One region of the Gracilibacillus caseinilyticus genome, then DNA from elsewhere that is predicted to be linked to it. Evidence: a T-box and tRNA genes for the amino acid it is inferred to sense, from the RefSeq annotation. Region 1 holds a T-box; the other regions hold tRNA genes.
The links. A T-box is a leader RNA that pairs with one kind of tRNA and senses whether it is charged. The one in region 1 lies ahead of thrS (threonine--tRNA ligase), so its partner is inferred to be a tRNA-Thr.
Positions count from the first base shown of each region.

Region 2: it has a tRNA-Thr gene. The T-box ahead of thrS (threonine--tRNA ligase) is inferred to sense a tRNA for this amino acid. The anticodon was not compared.
Region 3: it has a tRNA-Thr gene. The T-box ahead of thrS (threonine--tRNA ligase) is inferred to sense a tRNA for this amino acid. The anticodon was not compared.

Region 1 is NZ_CP095072.1:2,978,785-2,984,861, forward strand. Features, by position in the region: gene nrdR (transcriptional regulator NrdR) at 1-199, shown strand, start outside; gene MUN88_RS13975 (replication initiation and membrane attachment family protein) at 222-1,583, shown strand; gene dnaI (primosomal protein DnaI) at 1,595-2,530, shown strand; gene ytxC (sporulation protein YtxC) at 2,624-3,472, shown strand; T-box leader at 3,513-3,742, shown strand; gene thrS (threonine--tRNA ligase) at 3,818-5,764, shown strand.
Region 2 is NZ_CP095072.1:1,044,901-1,050,977, reverse strand. Features, by position in the region: rRNA gene MUN88_RS05195 (16S ribosomal RNA) at 1-803, shown strand, start outside; rRNA gene MUN88_RS05190 (23S ribosomal RNA) at 1,019-3,930, shown strand; rRNA gene rrf (5S ribosomal RNA) at 4,070-4,186, shown strand; tRNA gene MUN88_RS05180 (tRNA-Val) at 4,194-4,269, shown strand; tRNA gene MUN88_RS05175 (tRNA-Thr) at 4,273-4,348, shown strand; tRNA gene MUN88_RS05170 (tRNA-Lys) at 4,358-4,433, shown strand; tRNA gene MUN88_RS05165 (tRNA-Leu) at 4,443-4,527, shown strand; tRNA gene MUN88_RS05160 (tRNA-Gly) at 4,553-4,627, shown strand; tRNA gene MUN88_RS05155 (tRNA-Leu) at 4,675-4,763, shown strand; tRNA gene MUN88_RS05150 (tRNA-Arg) at 4,770-4,846, shown strand; tRNA gene MUN88_RS05145 (tRNA-Pro) at 4,851-4,927, shown strand; tRNA gene MUN88_RS05140 (tRNA-Ala) at 4,947-5,022, shown strand; rRNA gene MUN88_RS05135 (16S ribosomal RNA) at 5,113-6,077, shown strand, end outside.
Region 3 is NZ_CP095072.1:933,456-939,532, forward strand. Features, by position in the region: gene gcvPA (aminomethyl-transferring glycine dehydrogenase subunit GcvPA) at 1-873, shown strand, start outside; gene gcvPB (aminomethyl-transferring glycine dehydrogenase subunit GcvPB) at 874-2,364, shown strand; gene MUN88_RS04455 (iron-sulfur cluster biosynthesis family protein) at 2,345-2,725, shown strand; tRNA gene MUN88_RS04460 (tRNA-Ala) at 3,044-3,119, opposite strand; tRNA gene MUN88_RS04465 (tRNA-Lys) at 3,125-3,200, opposite strand; tRNA gene MUN88_RS04470 (tRNA-Gln) at 3,250-3,324, opposite strand; tRNA gene MUN88_RS04475 (tRNA-Tyr) at 3,383-3,468, opposite strand; tRNA gene MUN88_RS04480 (tRNA-Thr) at 3,490-3,565, opposite strand; tRNA gene MUN88_RS04485 (tRNA-Val) at 3,569-3,644, opposite strand; tRNA gene MUN88_RS04490 (tRNA-Glu) at 3,688-3,762, opposite strand; tRNA gene MUN88_RS04495 (tRNA-Thr) at 3,789-3,862, opposite strand; tRNA gene MUN88_RS04500 (tRNA-Asn) at 3,866-3,940, opposite strand; rRNA gene rrf (5S ribosomal RNA) at 3,985-4,101, opposite strand; rRNA gene MUN88_RS04510 (23S ribosomal RNA) at 4,250-6,077, opposite strand, start outside.

The DNA of each region.
Region 1 (6,077 bases):
AGAAATAGAAAAAGAATTGCGGAACCGAGGTACATCAGAAGTACAAAGTGATGAGATCGGTGAAATGGTAATGGATCGTTTAGCAGACGTAGATGAAGTAGCATATGTACGATTTGCTTCCGTTTACCGCCAATTCAAAGATATTAGTGTATTTCTAGATGAGTTAAAAGATTTAATCCGATCAGATAAAAATGAGTAATGGATAGGAAGGGGCTATGTATATGCAACTCGGCGATATTGGAAAAATACTACCATCAGAATTATATATAGTCGATATTTCGCAGGAATTACCGCTTTCCTATACCAACGCGTTAACCCATTTGTATCAGCCGTTAATCGGTATAGATGCTTTATCGTTGTATCAGACTTTGTATACCGAATCGACATTTGATGCCGGCTATCAAACCCATCACATGTTAATGAATTTTATCGGCTTACCATTAGACAGGATATATAGAGCAAGAAGAAAGCTTGAAGCGATTGGGCTATTGCAGACGTTTGAGCGGGAGCATGAAGAACAAGTTGTCTATCAATATGTGTTACAGCCTCCACAATCACCAAGCCGCTTCTTCTCTAATGATTTTTTAAGTCACTTGTTATATCACCAGTTAGGTAGTGAGAAATATAAAAAAATTAAGCGTAATTTTGTGAAAACCGATGAAAAAACGGCTGCGAGAAAAGAAACAACAGCAACTTTTGAGGAAGTGTTTCATCTGGCCGAACAACATCAGATGCCAGCGTCCTTGCAAGCGGAGGAGCAACAGCCGGATATTCCAATACGAGAACAAGTCGACTTTCAATGGCTGGAGCAAATTTTAAAGCAACGAATGTTGCCTGTTGATCAAATCTTGACACCGAATGCTCGGAAAATTATTAATCAGATGTATGCAGCGTATGATATGCATAATCAAGATGTTGAAAAAGCGTTGATATGGTCGATTAATGAGCAAAATGAAATGCAAATCGAAGAATTTAAACAAGCTTGTATGGATTTAATTCGTGCAACAGATAAAACAGTCCCGACACAAGTAGCATCTGACAAACAGAAAATTGCTGCTACCCCTAATGACAATGCTGGTAAATCAAAAGAGGAGCAGTTTATCGATATGTTAGAGCATATCTCACCAAGGGAATTATTAGAAGATCTTGCTGATGGTAATCAAGCGTCACAGCAAGATTTGAAGATTGTCAGTGATGTGATGACTAATCAAGGCTTAAACCCAGGCGTAATGAATGTCTTGATTCATTATGTCCTGCTGAAGACAGACATGAAATTAACCAAGAGTTATCTTGAAAAAATTGCCAGTCACTGGTCACGAAAGAATGTCAAAACAGTGAGACAGGCGATGACACTTGCAAAGTCCGAAAATAAGAAATATCAACAATGGACAACGAACGGCAAGTCAAACCAGCGATACCAGAACAAATCTACAAAGAAGGATATCGTTCCAGATTGGTACAAACAGCAAAAACAACAACAGAAACCAAAACGACAAGAAACATCGCAGGAAAAAGAACAAAAAGCAAAAGAAGCAGACGCAATGCTGGCAGATTATTTGGCCCAGCAGGCGAATGAAGAATAAGGGTGATCGTCATGGAGCCAATCCAGTCCGCTATGAAAAAATGGATGAATGAAAATAAACGAATGAAACAACAATTTACACAACAACGGGAAAGTGTAATTAATGACCCGGACATTCAGGCAATTTTGCGTGATCATGTTGAATTGGATGAACAGGATATGAACCGCCATTTGATGAAACTGTATGAATACCAGCAAGCTTCCAAGAATTGCGCAGATTGTCCCAATGTCGAAGGGTGTAAAAATATTATAAAAGGTTATACACCGCATTTGGATATAGACAATAACGACATGTCACTCCGCTATGAAAAATGTCCCAATAAATTGGATCAGGAAGCGCAACAGAAGAAAGAAGAACTCGTACAAAGCTTATATATTCCAAAGCAAATCAAACAGGCGAAACTGGAAGAGATGGATGCTTCATCCTACGAGCGTAAGGAAATTATTAAAGAAATAATCGAATTTGTCCAGCACTTCTCCAAAGGTGACTATCACAGAGGAATATACTTACATGGCCCGTTTGGTACAGGTAAGTCCTATATTCTTGGTGTAGTTGCCAATGAACTGAAAAAGCATTACGTTAAGTCTGATATTATTTATATGCCTGAATTTGTTCGCGAAATGAAAGCATCCATTGGTGACAATCAATTCCAGCAGAAGTTGGAATCATTTAAGACCGCTCAAGTGCTTATGTTCGATGACATAGGTGCTGAATCAATCTCTCCTTGGTTTCGTGACGAAGTGTTAGGGGCAATACTGCAATATCGGATGATGGAAGAATTACCTGTTTTCTTTACGTCTAATTACAATTTGGAACAGTTGGAGTACCATTTGTCTACTTCGAATCGCGGGGATGTGGAAACGATCAAAGCGGGTCGTATCATTGAGCGAATTACACAACTTAGTAAACCGATCGAGTTAACGGATCGGTTTCGATCGAGTGAATAAACATGACTTCTGTCTAATCATAAGACAGAGGTTATTTTTTTTCATCTTCACCCATATAATATATCAGTTCGATGGTGATGAGGGTGATGATATGTGTTAGAAGTATACTTTGAACAAGACAGTGAAGCAGAAGTGTTCTATCAGCTTGCTAAGCAAGAAAACATTTGGAAGGCAAACCGTAAACGGACTAAAAAAAATCAAATTCAACTTTCGCTGCAGCAGGAAATGGTTTTGGATGATGCGAAGAGGCATTTAGCACCATTATTAAGCAGGATATTTATTCAGTGTCGTGAGACAGCAATGATTCAACATATATTAAGAAAAAAATACTATTTCTCGAGTCAGGAAGAAATCGAGCGTATTACTGCGATTGCCAGATCCTTGCTTGAGAAAGATGAATCCGTTTATGAAGACAGGATCCATCAGCACGAACTCCGTGATACACTGACTACGATCTTTACGATGCAAATTGATTCAAGTTTTGTACAAGTTGATTCCATTATTCATTTCAGGCTCCATCATTACATTGATCTATTAACGGATATGGTGGGGATGGCGATCGATGAATTCAAAAGAGAAGAAGAATACCAGGATTTCATTCATTCCATACGCGAGTTCATCAAACGAAAAACACCGGAAGTGGATGTCGTACATGTGTTGCAGGGGGAGCATTTTCTTATTCATAAAGAAAACGGTGAGCAATACACGATCGAAGAATTTACTGAATTAAAAACTCGTTTTCCGTTATTTATTTTTGGACTTGAGCAAGAAGAATGGGATGTATCCCCATTAATCATGCTAGCTCCGAATCATGTTTACTTTTATGGTGACGACCAATTCGAATCAAGAACTCATACAATAATGACCATTTTTCAGGAGCGGTATACGTTTTATCCAGTGGAATACTTTCCTTTTTTATCGGCTGAGGAAAAAGAGTCTTGATTTTTTCTCCAGCAATCGTTATAATTAGCGCATAATAGTATTAATGGCTTTGACGAGGACAAGACTGTTTGAAAGGCTTACTTGATTAGAGAAGAAAACCTTGGCTGAAAGTTTTCTGTATGACCGCAAACTGTTACCACCTCTGAGCACTGCTGAGGAACGCATAGCTACTAATTAGCAGCGACTAATCATCGTTATCGATTTATCAAGCGTCTGCAAGTATTTGCAGGAATTTGGGTGGAACCACGGGTACTAACGCTCGTCCCTTTACTTTTTGTAGGGGGATGGGCGTTTTTTGTTTGTCGTCATAAGCCGAGCAACAGAGGAAAAAGGAGCGTGTTACCATTGGATCAGATTCACATTACGTTTCCAGATGGAAATGTCAAATCTTTTGACAAAGGAACAACAGGTGAAGACATAGCAGCGTCTATTTCGCCAGGGTTAAAAAAACAAGCATTAGCCATTAAGTTAGATGACACGTTTTATGATTTGCGTACACCACTCGCATCAGATGGCGCTATTGAAATCGTGACAATCAAATCAGACGATGGCGTAGAAATTACCAGACATTCGACAGCGCATTTGATGGCACAAGCTATTAAGCGCCTGTACAGCAATGTGAAATTAGGTGTCGGACCAACAATAGAAGATGGCTTCTATTATGATATCGACATGGAAGAATCGATTACACCAGAGGATTTACCACGTATTGAAAAAGAAATGAAACGTATCGTGGATAAAAATCTGGAAATAGTACGCAAAGAAGTTACGAGAGAAGAAGCAAAAGCCATTTATGAAGAAATTGGCGACGATTTAAAGTTAGAATTGTTAGAAGCAATTCCGGAAGGGGAAACTGTCACGTTATATGAACAAGGAGAATTCTTTGACTTATGTCGTGGTGTTCATGTACCCCAGACAAGTAAGCTGAAAGTATTCAAGCTGTTAAGTATTTCAGGTGCATACTGGCGAGGAGACAGCAATAACAAAATGCTTCAGCGTATTTATGGGACTGCTTTCGAAAAGCAGAGCCAGCTTGAAGACTATATGCGTATGCGTGAAGAAGCGAAAGAACGCGACCACCGTAAATTAGGAAAAGAATTAGGCATTTTCACTATTTCTCAAAAAGTTGGCCAAGGTTTGCCGTTATGGTTGCCGAACGGCGCAACGATCCGTCGTACGATTGAACGTTACATTGTCGATTTAGAGGAAAGATTGGGATACAACCATGTATATACCCCGATCTTGGGCAGTAAAGAACTATATCAGACAAGTGGGCACTGGGATCATTATCAAGATGATATTTTCCCTCCGATGGAAATGGATAATGAAGAACTTATCTTACGTCCGATGAACTGTCCACACCATATGATGGTGTACAAAAATGAGCTGCACAGTTACCGTAATCTGCCTGTTCGAATTGCAGAATTAGGCACGATGCATCGTCACGAAATGTCCGGGGCACTTGCTGGTCTTCAGCGTGTGAGAGCAATGACGCTAAATGATGCCCATATCTTTGCGCGTCCTGACCAATTGAAAGATGAATTTATCCGTGTCGTTGAACTTGTCAAAAATGTATATAAGGACTTTGGCATCGATGATTATTACTTCCGTCTGTCTTATCGTGATCCGGCAGATACAGAGAAATATATTGATAACGATGAAATGTGGGAAAAAGCCCAGTCCTTGTTAAAAGAAACAATGGAAGAAATGAATCTAGAGTATGTAGAAGCAGAAGGCGAGGCAGCTTTCTATGGACCGAAGCTTGATGTGCAAGTAAAAACAGCTCTAGGTAAAGATGAAACATTATCGACTGTTCAATTAGATTTTCATTTACCGGAGCGTTTTGACCTGACATATATAGGCGAAGATGGTAAAGAACATCGCCCGGTAGTTATTCACCGTGGTGTCGTGTCCACAATGGAACGATTTGTTGCCTTCTTGATCGAAGAGTACAAAGGAGCATTCCCTACGTGGCTTGCGCCAAATCAAGTAAGAATTATTCCTGTATCAGCGGATGCACATGCCGACTATGCGAAAAAAGTAGAAGAAGAATTACGATTCGCAGGTGTTCGTGTTGAAGTAGACGAACGCGATGAAAAAATCGGCTACAAGATCCGCGAGGCTCAAACTGCTAAAATTCCATTCGCCCTAATCGTAGGTGATAAGGAAGTAGAAGCAGGCGCAGTAAACGTAAGACGCTATGGCGAACAAGACTCCGAAACATTAAAACTTGACGCCTTCAAATCACTGATTCTCGATGAGATCCAGCAAAAAACGTTGCGTAAGAAATAAACAAAAATGCATCTTCTCATGTGGAAGATGCATTTTTAATTATAATGAAAAAATAATGCGAGTGGCAGAATGGAATCTAACTCCAGAACAAAAATAAAAAGTATTAGTTCTGATAATCGGATTATGTTAACTAGCTGCTTAGTGGTAATTTTGAAATTGTTCATGTACTGGCAGACCGCTCCGGCCAACCACTTCGCGTCCTGCGGGCACGGCTGAAGCTAACTTTGTAAAGAAGACCGCTTTACAAAGTGGATCTTCAGCACCTGCATGTCCCGCGGGAGTCTAAGTGGTTGGCCTACGCTGGGGTAGGTAC
Region 2 (6,077 bases), 1.9 Mb from region 1:
CTGGTCTGTAACTGACGCTGAGGTGCGAAAGCGTGGGGAGCGAACAGGATTAGATACCCTGGTAGTCCACGCCGTAAACGATGAGTGCTAGGTGTTAGGGGGTTTCCGCCCCTTAGTGCTGCAGTTAACGCATTAAGCACTCCGCCTGGGGAGTACGGCCGCAAGGCTGAAACTCAAAAGAATTGACGGGGGCCCGCACAAGCGGTGGAGCATGTGGTTTAATTCGAAGCAACGCGAAGAACCTTACCAGGTCTTGACATCTTCGGATGTCCCTAGAGATAGGGAGTTCCCTTCGGGGACCGAATGACAGGTGGTGCATGGTTGTCGTCAGCTCGTGTCGTGAGATGTTGGGTTAAGTCCCGCAACGAGCGCAACCCTTGATCTTAGTTGCCAGCATTAAGTTGGGCACTCTAAGGTGACTGCCGGTGACAAACCGGAGGAAGGTGGGGATGACGTCAAATCATCATGCCCCTTATGACCTGGGCTACACACGTGCTACAATGGATGGTACAGAGGGCAGCGAAACCGCGAGGTCAAGCAAATCCCATAAAACCATTCTCAGTTCGGATTGCAGGCTGCAACTCGCCTGCATGAAGCCGGAATCGCTAGTAATCGTGGATCAGCATGCCACGGTGAATACGTTCCCGGGCCTTGTACACACCGCCCGTCACACCACGAGAGTTGGCAACACCCGAAGTCGGTGGGGTAACCTTTGGAGCCAGCCGCCGAAGGTGGGGCCAATGATTGGGGTGAAGTCGTAACAAGGTAGCCGTATCGGAAGGTGCGGCTGGATCACCTCCTTTCTAAGGATTATAGGAACACCTTTTACAAGGTGACAAATCATACTTGGTTGTTTGGTTCAGTTTTGAGAGATCAATACTCTCTTGAACTTGTACCTTGAAAACTAGATAAGAGTAATCAGGACGTGGAAGCAACTGCTTGACAGCTGTGGAAACGAAACTGATGACAAGACATCAAACAATAACCAACTCGCTTTTCATTGAAATAAAGTAAGTATAGTTAAGTGAAGAAGGGCGCACGGTGGATGCCTTGGCACTAGGAGCCGATGAAGGACGGGACAAACACCGATATGTCTCGGGGAGCCGTACGTAGGCCTTGATCCGAGAATTTCCGAATGGGGAAACCCTCTGCTCGTCATGGAGTAGAACATTTATCTGAATCCATAGGATAAATGAGGCAGACCCGGGGAACTGAAACATCTCAGTACCCGGAGGAAGAGAAAGCAAACGCGATTTCCCGAGTAGCGGCGAGCGAAACGGAATTAGCCCAAACCAAAAAGCTTGCTTTTTGGGGTTGTAGGACACTCCTTTGGAGTTACAAAGAAATACATTAGACGAAGTGGTCTGGAAAGGCCCATCATAGAAGGTAACAATCCTGTAGTCGAAAATGTGTTTCCTCCGGAGTGGATCCTGAGTACGGCGGAACACGTGAAATTCCGTCGGAATCCGGGAGGACCATCTCCCAAGGCTAAATACTCCCTAGTGACCGATAGTGAACCAGTACCGTGAGGGAAAGGTGAAAAGCACCCCGGGAGGGGAGTGAAAGAGAACCTGAAACCGTGTGCCTACAAGTAGTCGGAGCCCTTTTATGGGTGACGGCGTACCTTTTGTAGAATGGACCGGCGAGTTACGATCCCCTGCAAGGTTAAGTGGAAGACACGGAGCCGCAGCGAAAGCGAGTCTGAACAGGGCGTTTTAGTAGGTGGTCGTAGACCCGAAACCGTGTGATCTACCCATGTCCAGGGTGAAGGTCAGGTAACACTGACTGGAGGCCCGAACCCACGCACGTTGAAAAGTGCGGGGATGAGGTGTGGGTAGGGGTGAAATGCCAATCGAACACGGAGATAGCTGGTTCTCTCCGAAATAGCTTTAGGGCTAGCCTCAAGGCATGTATGTTGGAGGTAGAGCACTGATTGGACTAGGGGCCCTTACCGGGTTACCGAATTCAGTCAAACTCCGAATGCCAATCATATTACCTTGGGAGTCAGACTATGGGTGATAAGGTTCATAGTCGAAAGGGAAACAGCCCAGACCGTCAGCTAAGGTCCCAAAGTATACGTTAAGTGGAAAAGGATGTGGCGTTGCATAGACAACCAGGATGTTGGCTTAGAAGCAGCCATCATTTAAAGAGTGCGTAATAGCTCACTGGTCGAGTGACGCTGCGCCGAAAATATACCGGGGCTAAACGTATCACCGAAGCTACGGATTGATCTACGATCAATGGTAGGAGAGCGTTCTAAGTGCAGCGAAGTCAGACCGTGAGGACTGGTGGAGCGCTTAGAAGTGAGAATGCCGGTATGAGTAGCGAAAAAGAAGTGAGAATCTTCTTCACCGAATGCCTAAGGTTTCCTGAGGAAGGCTCGTCCGCTCAGGGTTAGTCGGGGCCTAAGCCGAGGCCGAAAGGCGTAGGCGATGGACAACAGGTTGATATTCCTGTACCACCCAATTCCGTTTGAGTGATGGGGGGACGCAGAAGGATAAGGAATGCGCACCACTGGATGTGTGCGTTGAAGCAGTAAGTGAGTCAGATAGGCAAATCCGTCTGGCAATCACAAGCTGTGATCAGGAGGGAAATATAGTACCGAAGTTCCGGATTTCACGCTGCCAAGAAAAGCCTCTAGCAAGGAAAAGGGTGCCCGTACCGCAAACCGACACAGGTAGGCGAGGAGAGAATCCTAAGGTGATCGGGAGAACTCTCGTTAAGGAACTCGGCAAAATGACCCCGTAACTTCGGGAGAAGGGGTGCTTCTTTTGCGAGAAGCCGCAGTGAAAAGGCCCAAGCGACTGTTTAGCAAAAACACAGGTCTCTGCGAAGCCGTAAGGCGAAGTATAGGGGCTGACACCTGCCCGGTGCTGGAAGGTTAAGGGGATGCGTTAGCATTAGCGAAGCGTTGAACCGAAGCCCCAGTAAACGGCGGCCGTAACTATAACGGTCCTAAGGTAGCGAAATTCCTTGTCGGGTAAGTTCCGACCCGCACGAAAGGTGCAACGACTTGGGCACTGTCTCAACGAGAGACCCGGTGAAATTATACTATGCGTGAAGATGCGCATTACCCGCGACAGGACGGAAAGACCCCGTGGAGCTTTACTGTAGCCTGATATTGAATGTTGGTACAGCTTGTACAGGATAGGTGGGAGCCTGAGATACGTGAGCGCTAGCTTACGTGGAGGCGCCGGTGGGATACCACCCTGGCTGTATTGACCTTCTAACCCAGAACCGTGATCCGGTTCGGAGACAGTGTCAGGTGGGCAGTTTGACTGGGGCGGTCGCCTCCTAAAATGTAACGGAGGCGCCCAAAGGTTCCCTCAGAATGGTTGGAAATCATTCGCAGAGTGCAAAGGCAGAAGGGAGCTTGACTGCGAGACCTACAAGTCGAGCAGGGACGAAAGTCGGGCTTAGTGATCCGGCGGTACCGAATGGAAGGGCCGTCGCTCAACGGATAAAAGCTACCCCGGGGATAACAGGCTTATCTCCCCCAAGAGTCCACATCGACGGGGAGGTTTGGCACCTCGATGTCGGCTCATCGCATCCTGGGGCTGTAGTCGGTCCCAAGGGTTGGGCTGTTCGCCCATTAAAGCGGTACGCGAGCTGGGTTCAGAACGTCGTGAGACAGTTCGGTCCCTATCCGTCGTGGGCGTTGGAAGTTTGAGAGGAGCTGTCCTTAGTACGAGAGGACCGGGATGGACACACCGCTGGTGCACCAGTTGTTCTGCCAAGAGCATCGCTGGGTAGCTACGTGTGGAAGGGATAAGTGCTGAAAGCATCTAAGCATGAAGCCCCCCTCAAGATGAGACTTCCCATCACGTAAGTGAGTAAGATCCCTCAGAGACGATGAGGTTGATAGGTTCGAGGTGGAAGCATGGTGACATGTGAAGCTGACGAATACTAATAGATCGAGGACTTATCTATACAAATGTTTCTGATGTGCAACGGTTCGTTGATGTCTGTCTCTTGTCTTATCTAGTTTTCAAGGTATAAAAAGTATAAAAAAACTCTTGCATTCCATATGCATTGTGAGTTATAATATATCTTGTCCTTGAAAAAAGAGTCTGGTAGCGATAGCGAAGAGGTCACACCTGTTCCCATGCCGAACACAGCAGTTAAGCTCTTCAGCGCCCATGGTAGTTGGGGCTCGCGCCCCTGCAAGAGTAGGACGTTGCCAGGCATACATAGGAGGATTAGCTCAGCTGGGAGAGCACTTGCCTTACAAGCAAGGGGTCGCAGGTTCGAGCCCTGCATCCTCCACCATTAGCCGGTCTAGCTCAATTGGTAGAGCAACTGACTTGTAATCAGTAGGTTGGGGGTTCAAGTCCTCTGGCCGGCACCACTCATCTTAGAGCCATTAGCTCAGCTGGCAGAGCATCTGACTTTTAATCAGAGGGTCGGAGGTTCGAATCCTCCATGGCTCACCATTTATTTATGCGGGTGTGGCGGAATTGGCAGACGCGCTAGACTTAGGATCTAGTGTCTCTCGACGTGGGGGTTCAAGTCCCTCCACCCGCACCATACATTTTCTTAATTTTATAATTATGCGGAAGTAGTTCAGTGGTAGAACACCACCTTGCCAAGGTGGGGGTCGCGGGTTCGAATCCCGTCTTCCGCTCCAGGATTTTTAATCGCCAAGTTTGCCAGGTGGTTAGAATGTATTTCCTTGCCGGGGTGGCGGAATTGGCAGACGCACAGGACTTAAAATCCTGCGGTGGGTTTCCACCGTGCCGGTTCGAGTCCGGCCCTCGGCACCACGTATAGCGCCCGTAGCTCAATTGGATAGAGCGTTTGACTACGGATCAAAAGGTTAGGGGTTCGACTCCTCTCGGGCGCGCCATTATCGGGAAGTAGCTCAGCTTGGTAGAGCACTTGGTTTGGGACCAAGGGGTCGCAGGTTCAAATCCTGTCTTCCCGACCATTAATCAAATTTTATTTGTGGGGCCTTAGCTCAGCTGGGAGAGCGCCTGCTTTGCACGCAGGAGGTCAGCGGTTCGATCCCGCTAGGCTCCACCATTTTTTGTGTGTTTGATCTTTGAAAACTGAACAAAACAACCAGTATGAATTAATAAACAAGCTAGCTTATAGAAGCGAGCGCAAGTCAACTTTATTGAGAGTTTGATCTTGGCTCAGGACGAACGCTGGCGGCGTGCCTAATACATGCAAGTCGAGCGCGGGAAGCTAACTGAATCCTTCGGGAGGACGTTAGTGGAACGAGCGGCGGACGGGTGAGTAACACGTGGGCAACCTGCCTGTAAGATTGGGATAACCCCGGGAAACCGGGGCTAATACCGGATAATACATTGCTTCGCATGAAGGAATGTTGAAAGATGGCCTCTGGCTATTACTTACAGATGGGCCCGCGGCGCATTAGCTAGTTGGTGAGGTAACGGCTCACCAAGGCAACGATGCGTAGCCGACCTGAGAGGGTGATCGGCCACACTGGGACTGAGACACGGCCCAGACTCCTACGGGAGGCAGCAGTAGGGAATCTTCCGCAATGGACGAAAGTCTGACGGAGCAACGCCGCGTGAACGAAGAAGGTTTTCGGATCGTAAAGTTCTGTTGTTAGGGAAGAACAAGTGCCGTTCAAACAGGGCGGCACCTTGACGGTACCTATCGAGGAAGCCCCGGCTAACTACGTGCCAGCAGCCGCGGTAATACGTAGGGGGCAAGCGTTGTCCGGAATTATTGGGCGTAAAGCGCGCGTAGGCGGTTTCTTAAGTCTGATGTGAAATCTTGCGGCTCAACCGCAAGCGGTCATTGGAAACTGGGGAACTTGAGTGCAGAAGAGGAGAGTGGAATTCCACGTGTAGCGGTGAAATGCGTAGATATGTGGAGGAACACCAGTGGCGAAGGCGACTCTCTGGTCTGTAACTGACGCTGAGGTGCGAAAGCGTGGGGAGCGAACAGGATTAGATACCCTGGTAGTCCACGCCGTAAACGATGAGTGCTAGGTGTTAGGGGGTTTCCGCCCCTTAGTGCTGCAGTTAACGCATTAAGCACTCCGCCTGGGGAGTACGGCCGCAAGGCTGAAACTCAAAAGAATTGACGGGGGCCCGCACAAGCGG
Region 3 (6,077 bases), 2.0 Mb from region 1:
TCTAACGTACTAATATCCAAATCGGTACATCCAGAATCTCGTGCCATTCTCAACACCGTATCATCAGGGCCTGAATTCACCGTAGAAGAAATCGATTTACTGACAGATGTAACTGATTTAGAGCACTTAAGTGAACAAACCAATCAGCAGACAGCTGCCATTATAGTCCAATATCCTAACTTCTTTGGCTCGATTGAGGATTTAAGAGAAATAAAAAAAATAGCAAATGAACATGGAGTACTTCTTATTGTAAGTGCAAATCCACTGGCATTAGCATTACTGCAAGCACCTGGCAAGCTTGGAGCTGATATTGTCATTGGAGATATGCAGCCATTCGGAATACCAATGTCTTATGGAGGTCCCCATTGTGGATATTTTGCCGCAAAGAAAAAATGGATGCGGAAAATACCAGGTCGAATTGTTGGTCAAACTACAGATGATAAAGGAAACCGTGGTTTCACATTAACATTGCAAGCAAGAGAACAGCATATTCGTCGTGATAAAGCTGCATCCAACATTTGTTCCAATCAAGCATTAAATGCACTTGCTTCCTCCGTCTGTTTGGCAGCACTTGGTAAACAAGGCATTCAACAAATGGCCCATTTGAATGTGGAAAAAGCGGATTATATGGCGAAACGTTTAGCAGACCAAGGCTTTATCATCAAAAATAATGCTCCTTTCTTTAATGAATTTATCGTTGAATTACCGCAAGCCACCTGCCAAGTGACGGATAAACTTCTACAAGCTGGAATCATTGGCGGGTATGATGTGAGCAAGTATTATGGTACAGACAATCTTTTGCTGATTGCGGTAACCGAACAGCGCTCAAAAGAAGAAATTGATCAATTTGTAAATGTATTGGGGGAATTATAGATGACAGCATACAATGATTTAATCTTTGAAATTAGTAAGCCTGGACGCATCGGTGTCAACCTTCCTGATAGTGACGTGAAAGAGGTATTGCTAACCGATAAATTTCCAGAACATTTACTACGCGACACACCGGCAGATTTACCAGAAGTATCAGAGTTACAGCTAATGCGGCACTATACAGCGCTGTCTAACAAAAATCATGGCATTGACAATGGATTTTATCCACTTGGTTCTTGTACAATGAAATATAATCCTAAGATTAATGAAGACGTAGCTCGTCTCGCCGGTTTCAGTCACATTCATCCATATCAGCCAGAAAAAACCGTGCAAGGAGCACTTCAATTATTATACGACCTCCAGTGTGACCTAGCTGAAATATCTGGAATGGATGCTGTCACTTTACAGCCTTCTGCTGGTGCTCAAGGTGAATGGACCGGCTTAATGATAGCCAAAGCTTTTCATCAACAAAAAGGCGAAACTAGAACAAAAGTACTTGTTCCTGACTCCGCTCATGGAACAAACCCTGCTAGCGCTTCTGTTGCAGGATTTACAACAGTAACGATACCATCCAATCAAAATGGACTAGTTGATATAGTTGAACTAAAGAAGCATGTTGATAGTGATACTGCAGCATTAATGCTTACCAATCCTAATACACTGGGACTCTTTGAAAATGAAATAGTAGAAATCGCTGAGGTAGTTCATGATATTGGTGGATTACTATATTATGACGGTGCAAATGCTAATGCAATTCTAGGAAAAACAACCCCAGGCAAGATGGGGTTTGACATTGTACACTTCAATCTTCACAAAACCTTTACAACTCCACATGGCGGTGGAGGTCCGGGTGCAGGGCCTGTCGGTGTAAAAAAAGAGCTTATCCCTTATTTACCTGTACCTCTTATTGAGAAAAATGAAGACCAATACACATTAAATTACGATCATCCATTGTCCATCGGTCAAGTGAAAGGTTATTATGGAAACTTTGGAATTCTTGTCCGTGCGTTCACATACATTCGCACTATGGGACCTGAAGGACTGCGTCAAGTATCAGAATCAGCTGTATTACATGCGAACTATCTTCAAAAGAAATTGGAGCCTTATTTTGATTCACCTTATCCTCAATTTTGCAAACATGAATTTGTATTATCAGGATCTAAACAGAAAAAGCTGGGGGTTCGAACGATCGATATGGCAAAACGATTATTGGATTTCGGTTATCATCCACCAACCATCTACTTTCCTTTAAACGTTGAAGAATGTTTAATGATAGAGCCAACAGAAACAGAAACGAAAGAAACATTAGATGCGTTTGCAGAAGCAATGACTAATATTGCAACGGAGGTAGAGGAAAATCCAATGAGGGTATTAGAAGCTCCTCATACTACTGTCATCGGAAGAATTAATGAAACAAAGGCTGCTCGAAAGCCGGTATTACGATATATAAGACCAAAAGAAGTAGTGTATGTGAATGAGACGACCGAGGTATAAAAGATTTTGTTTCACTTCAAAAGGGAGTGGAGATATGATTATTACAATTAGCAAGAAGGCACAGAAACAATTAAGAATGTTGAAAATCCCAGACGGACAATTGCCGAGAATAGATGCTACTTTAACTGGCGGCTGTGGGTTATCTGTTATTTTCTCACTTTTTTGTGATGATCAAAGAAAGACTGATACTGTATTAAAAGTTAATGACATATCATTTCGAATCGATTATGCTACTAAGCGCTATCTTGAGGAAGATATTGTTTATATCGATTACTACGATCAATGCGGTTTTATCGTTGGTAATGATTATGTAACTAATACATGTTCATTACAACAAATATATGAAAAGAATGAGGGCTAGAGGTCAAACAAATGTGAAAGTTAAAATATTCATATTCGCGAAATTTACTGTAGAACGAGACAAATCCTCATCATATTAGCAGGATTCCTTTACCTTAAAAAAGAAAAGTCGAATTTACATCGTATATTTTATAATAAGAAAATACGATGTAGATTCGGCTGTTATCGTGACTAATATTAGTTGTATTTCAAACTCATTTATTATGTAGTTTCCTTCTAATTCTAATCTTGATTTTATCGACTTCTATTTTATTTAAACAATAAAAAAAGCGTTTCTCTATTGAAAATCGCTTGTCGGTTACTTATTATTTATATATAATGGTGGAGCCTAGCGGGATCGAACCGCTGACCTCCTGCGTGCAAAGCAGGCGCTCTCCCAGCTGAGCTAAGGCCCCAAAAGTGGTGAGCCATGGAGGATTCGAACCTCCGACCCTCTGATTAAAAGTCAGATGCTCTACCAACTGAGCTAATGGCTCTTACTTTTTATTGATATAGTACACAGTGCAAAAAATGCACAAATAAAAATGGCTGGGCTAGCTGGATTCGAACCAGCGCATGACGGTACCAAAAACCGTTGCCTTACCGCTTGGCTATAGCCCACCAATAAAATGAAAAAGTGTACAAAAATAGTATATACACTTAATAACTTTTTATACAATGGTGGAGGGAGTAGGACTCGAACCTACGAACCCGATGGGAGCGGATTTACAGTCCGCCGCGTTTGGCCAACTTCGCTATCCCTCCATGTATCTATATGAACTTGACTGGTGCCGGCCAGAGGACTTGAACCCCCAACCTACTGATTACAAGTCAGTTGCTCTACCAATTGAGCTAGACCGGCTAATGGTGGAGGATGCAGGGCTCGAACCTGCGACCCCTTGCTTGTAAGGCAAGTGCTCTCCCAGCTGAGCTAATCCTCCATTTAAAAGGATTTATACTTTCCTAAAAGTTAAGTGGTATTTATGGTGACCCGTACGGGATTCGAACCCGTGTTACCGCCGTGAAAGGGCGGTGTCTTAACCACTTGACCAACGGGCCAATACAATATGTCATAAAAATAGCAGAGCTTCCAGCCGGACTTGAACCGGCGACCCCTTCCTTACCATGGAAGTGCTCTACCGAACTGAGCTATGGAAGCATATGGCTCCACAGGTAGGATTCGAACCTACGACCGATCGGTTAACAGCCGATTGCTCTACCACTGAGCTACTGTGGAATACTATTCATCTGGCTGCTTCTCAAAGCTGTAAAAATTACATAGCCTGGCAACGTCCTACTCTTGCAGGGGCGCGAGCCCCAACTACCATGGGCGCTGAAGAGCTTAACTGCTGTGTTCGGCATGGGAACAGGTGTGACCTCTTCGCTATCGCTACCAGACCAACAAGGATGTTGGTCGATCGATGTTGTCACATGGATGTGACGATTTTAATCGATCATCCTATATTATTACATGGGTTTGCACCCTGAAAACTAGATAAGACAAGAGACAGACATCAACGAACCGTTGCACATCAGAAACATTTGTATAGATAAGTCCTCGATCTATTAGTATTCGTCAGCTTCACATGTCACCATGCTTCCACCTCGAACCTATCAACCTCATCGTCTCTGAGGGATCTTACTCACTTACGTGATGGGAAGTCTCATCTTGAGGGGGGCTTCATGCTTAGATGCTTTCAGCACTTATCCCTTCCACACGTAGCTACCCAGCGATGCTCTTGGCAGAACAACTGGTGCACCAGCGGTGTGTCCATCCCGGTCCTCTCGTACTAAGGACAGCTCCTCTCAAACTTCCAACGCCCACGACGGATAGGGACCGAACTGTCTCACGACGTTCTGAACCCAGCTCGCGTACCGCTTTAATGGGCGAACAGCCCAACCCTTGGGACCGACTACAGCCCCAGGATGCGATGAGCCGACATCGAGGTGCCAAACCTCCCCGTCGATGTGGACTCTTGGGGGAGATAAGCCTGTTATCCCCGGGGTAGCTTTTATCCGTTGAGCGACGGCCCTTCCATTCGGTACCGCCGGATCACTAAGCCCGACTTTCGTCCCTGCTCGACTTGTAGGTCTCGCAGTCAAGCTCCCTTCTGCCTTTGCACTCTGCGAATGATTTCCAACCATTCTGAGGGAACCTTTGGGCGCCTCCGTTACATTTTAGGAGGCGACCGCCCCAGTCAAACTGCCCACCTGACACTGTCTCCGAACCGGATCACGGTTCTGGGTTAGAAGGTCAATACAGCCAGGGTGGTATCCCACCGGCGCCTCCACGTAAGCTAGCGCTCACGTATCTCAGGCTCCCACCTATCCTGTACAAGCTGTACCAACATTCAATATCAGGCTACAGTAAAGCTCCACGGGGTCTTTCCGTCCTGTCGCGGGTAATGCGCATCTTCACGCATAGTATAATTTCACCGGGTCTCTCGTTGAGACAGTGCCCAAGTCGTTGCACCTTTCGTGCGGGTCGGAACTTACCCGACAAGGAATTTCGCTACCTTAGGACCGTTATAGTTACGGCCGCCGTTTACTGGGGCTTCGGTTCAACGCTTCGCTAATGCTAACGCATCCCCTTAACCTTCCAGCACCGGGCAGGTGTCAGCCCCTATACTTCGCCTTACGGCTTCGCAGAGACCTGTGTTTTTGCTAAACAGTCGCTTGGGCCTTTTCACTGCGGCTTCTCGCAAAAGAAGCACCCCTTCTCCCGAAGTTACGGGGTCATTTTGCCGAGTTCCTTAACGAGAGTTCTCCCGATCACCTTAGGATTCTCTCCTCGCCTACCTGTGTCGGTTTGCGGTACGGGCACCCTTTTCCTTGCTAGAGGCTTTTCTTGGCAGCGTGAAATCCGGAACTTCGGTACTATATTTCCCTCCTGATCACAGCTTGTGATTGCCAGACGGATTTGCCTATCTGACTCACTTACTGCTTCAACGCACACATCCAGTGGTGCGCATTCCTTATCCTTCTGCGTCCCCCCATCACTCAAACGGAATTGGGTGGTACAGGAATATCAACCTGTTGTCCATCGCCTACGCCTTTCGGCCTCGGCTTAGGCCCCGACTAACCCTGAGCGGACGAGCCTTCCTCAGGAAACCTTAGGCATTCGGTGAAGAAGATTCTCACTTCTTTTTCGCTACTCATACCGGCATTCTCACTTCTAAGCGCTCCACCAGTCCTCACGGTCTGACTTCGCTGCACTTAGAACGCTCTCCTACCATTGATCGTAGATCAATCCGTAGCTTCGGTGATACGTTTAGCCCCGGTATATTTTCGGCGCAGCGTCACTCGACCAGTGAGCTATTACGCACTCTTTAAATGATGGCTGCTTCTAAGCCAACATCCTGGTTGTCTATGCA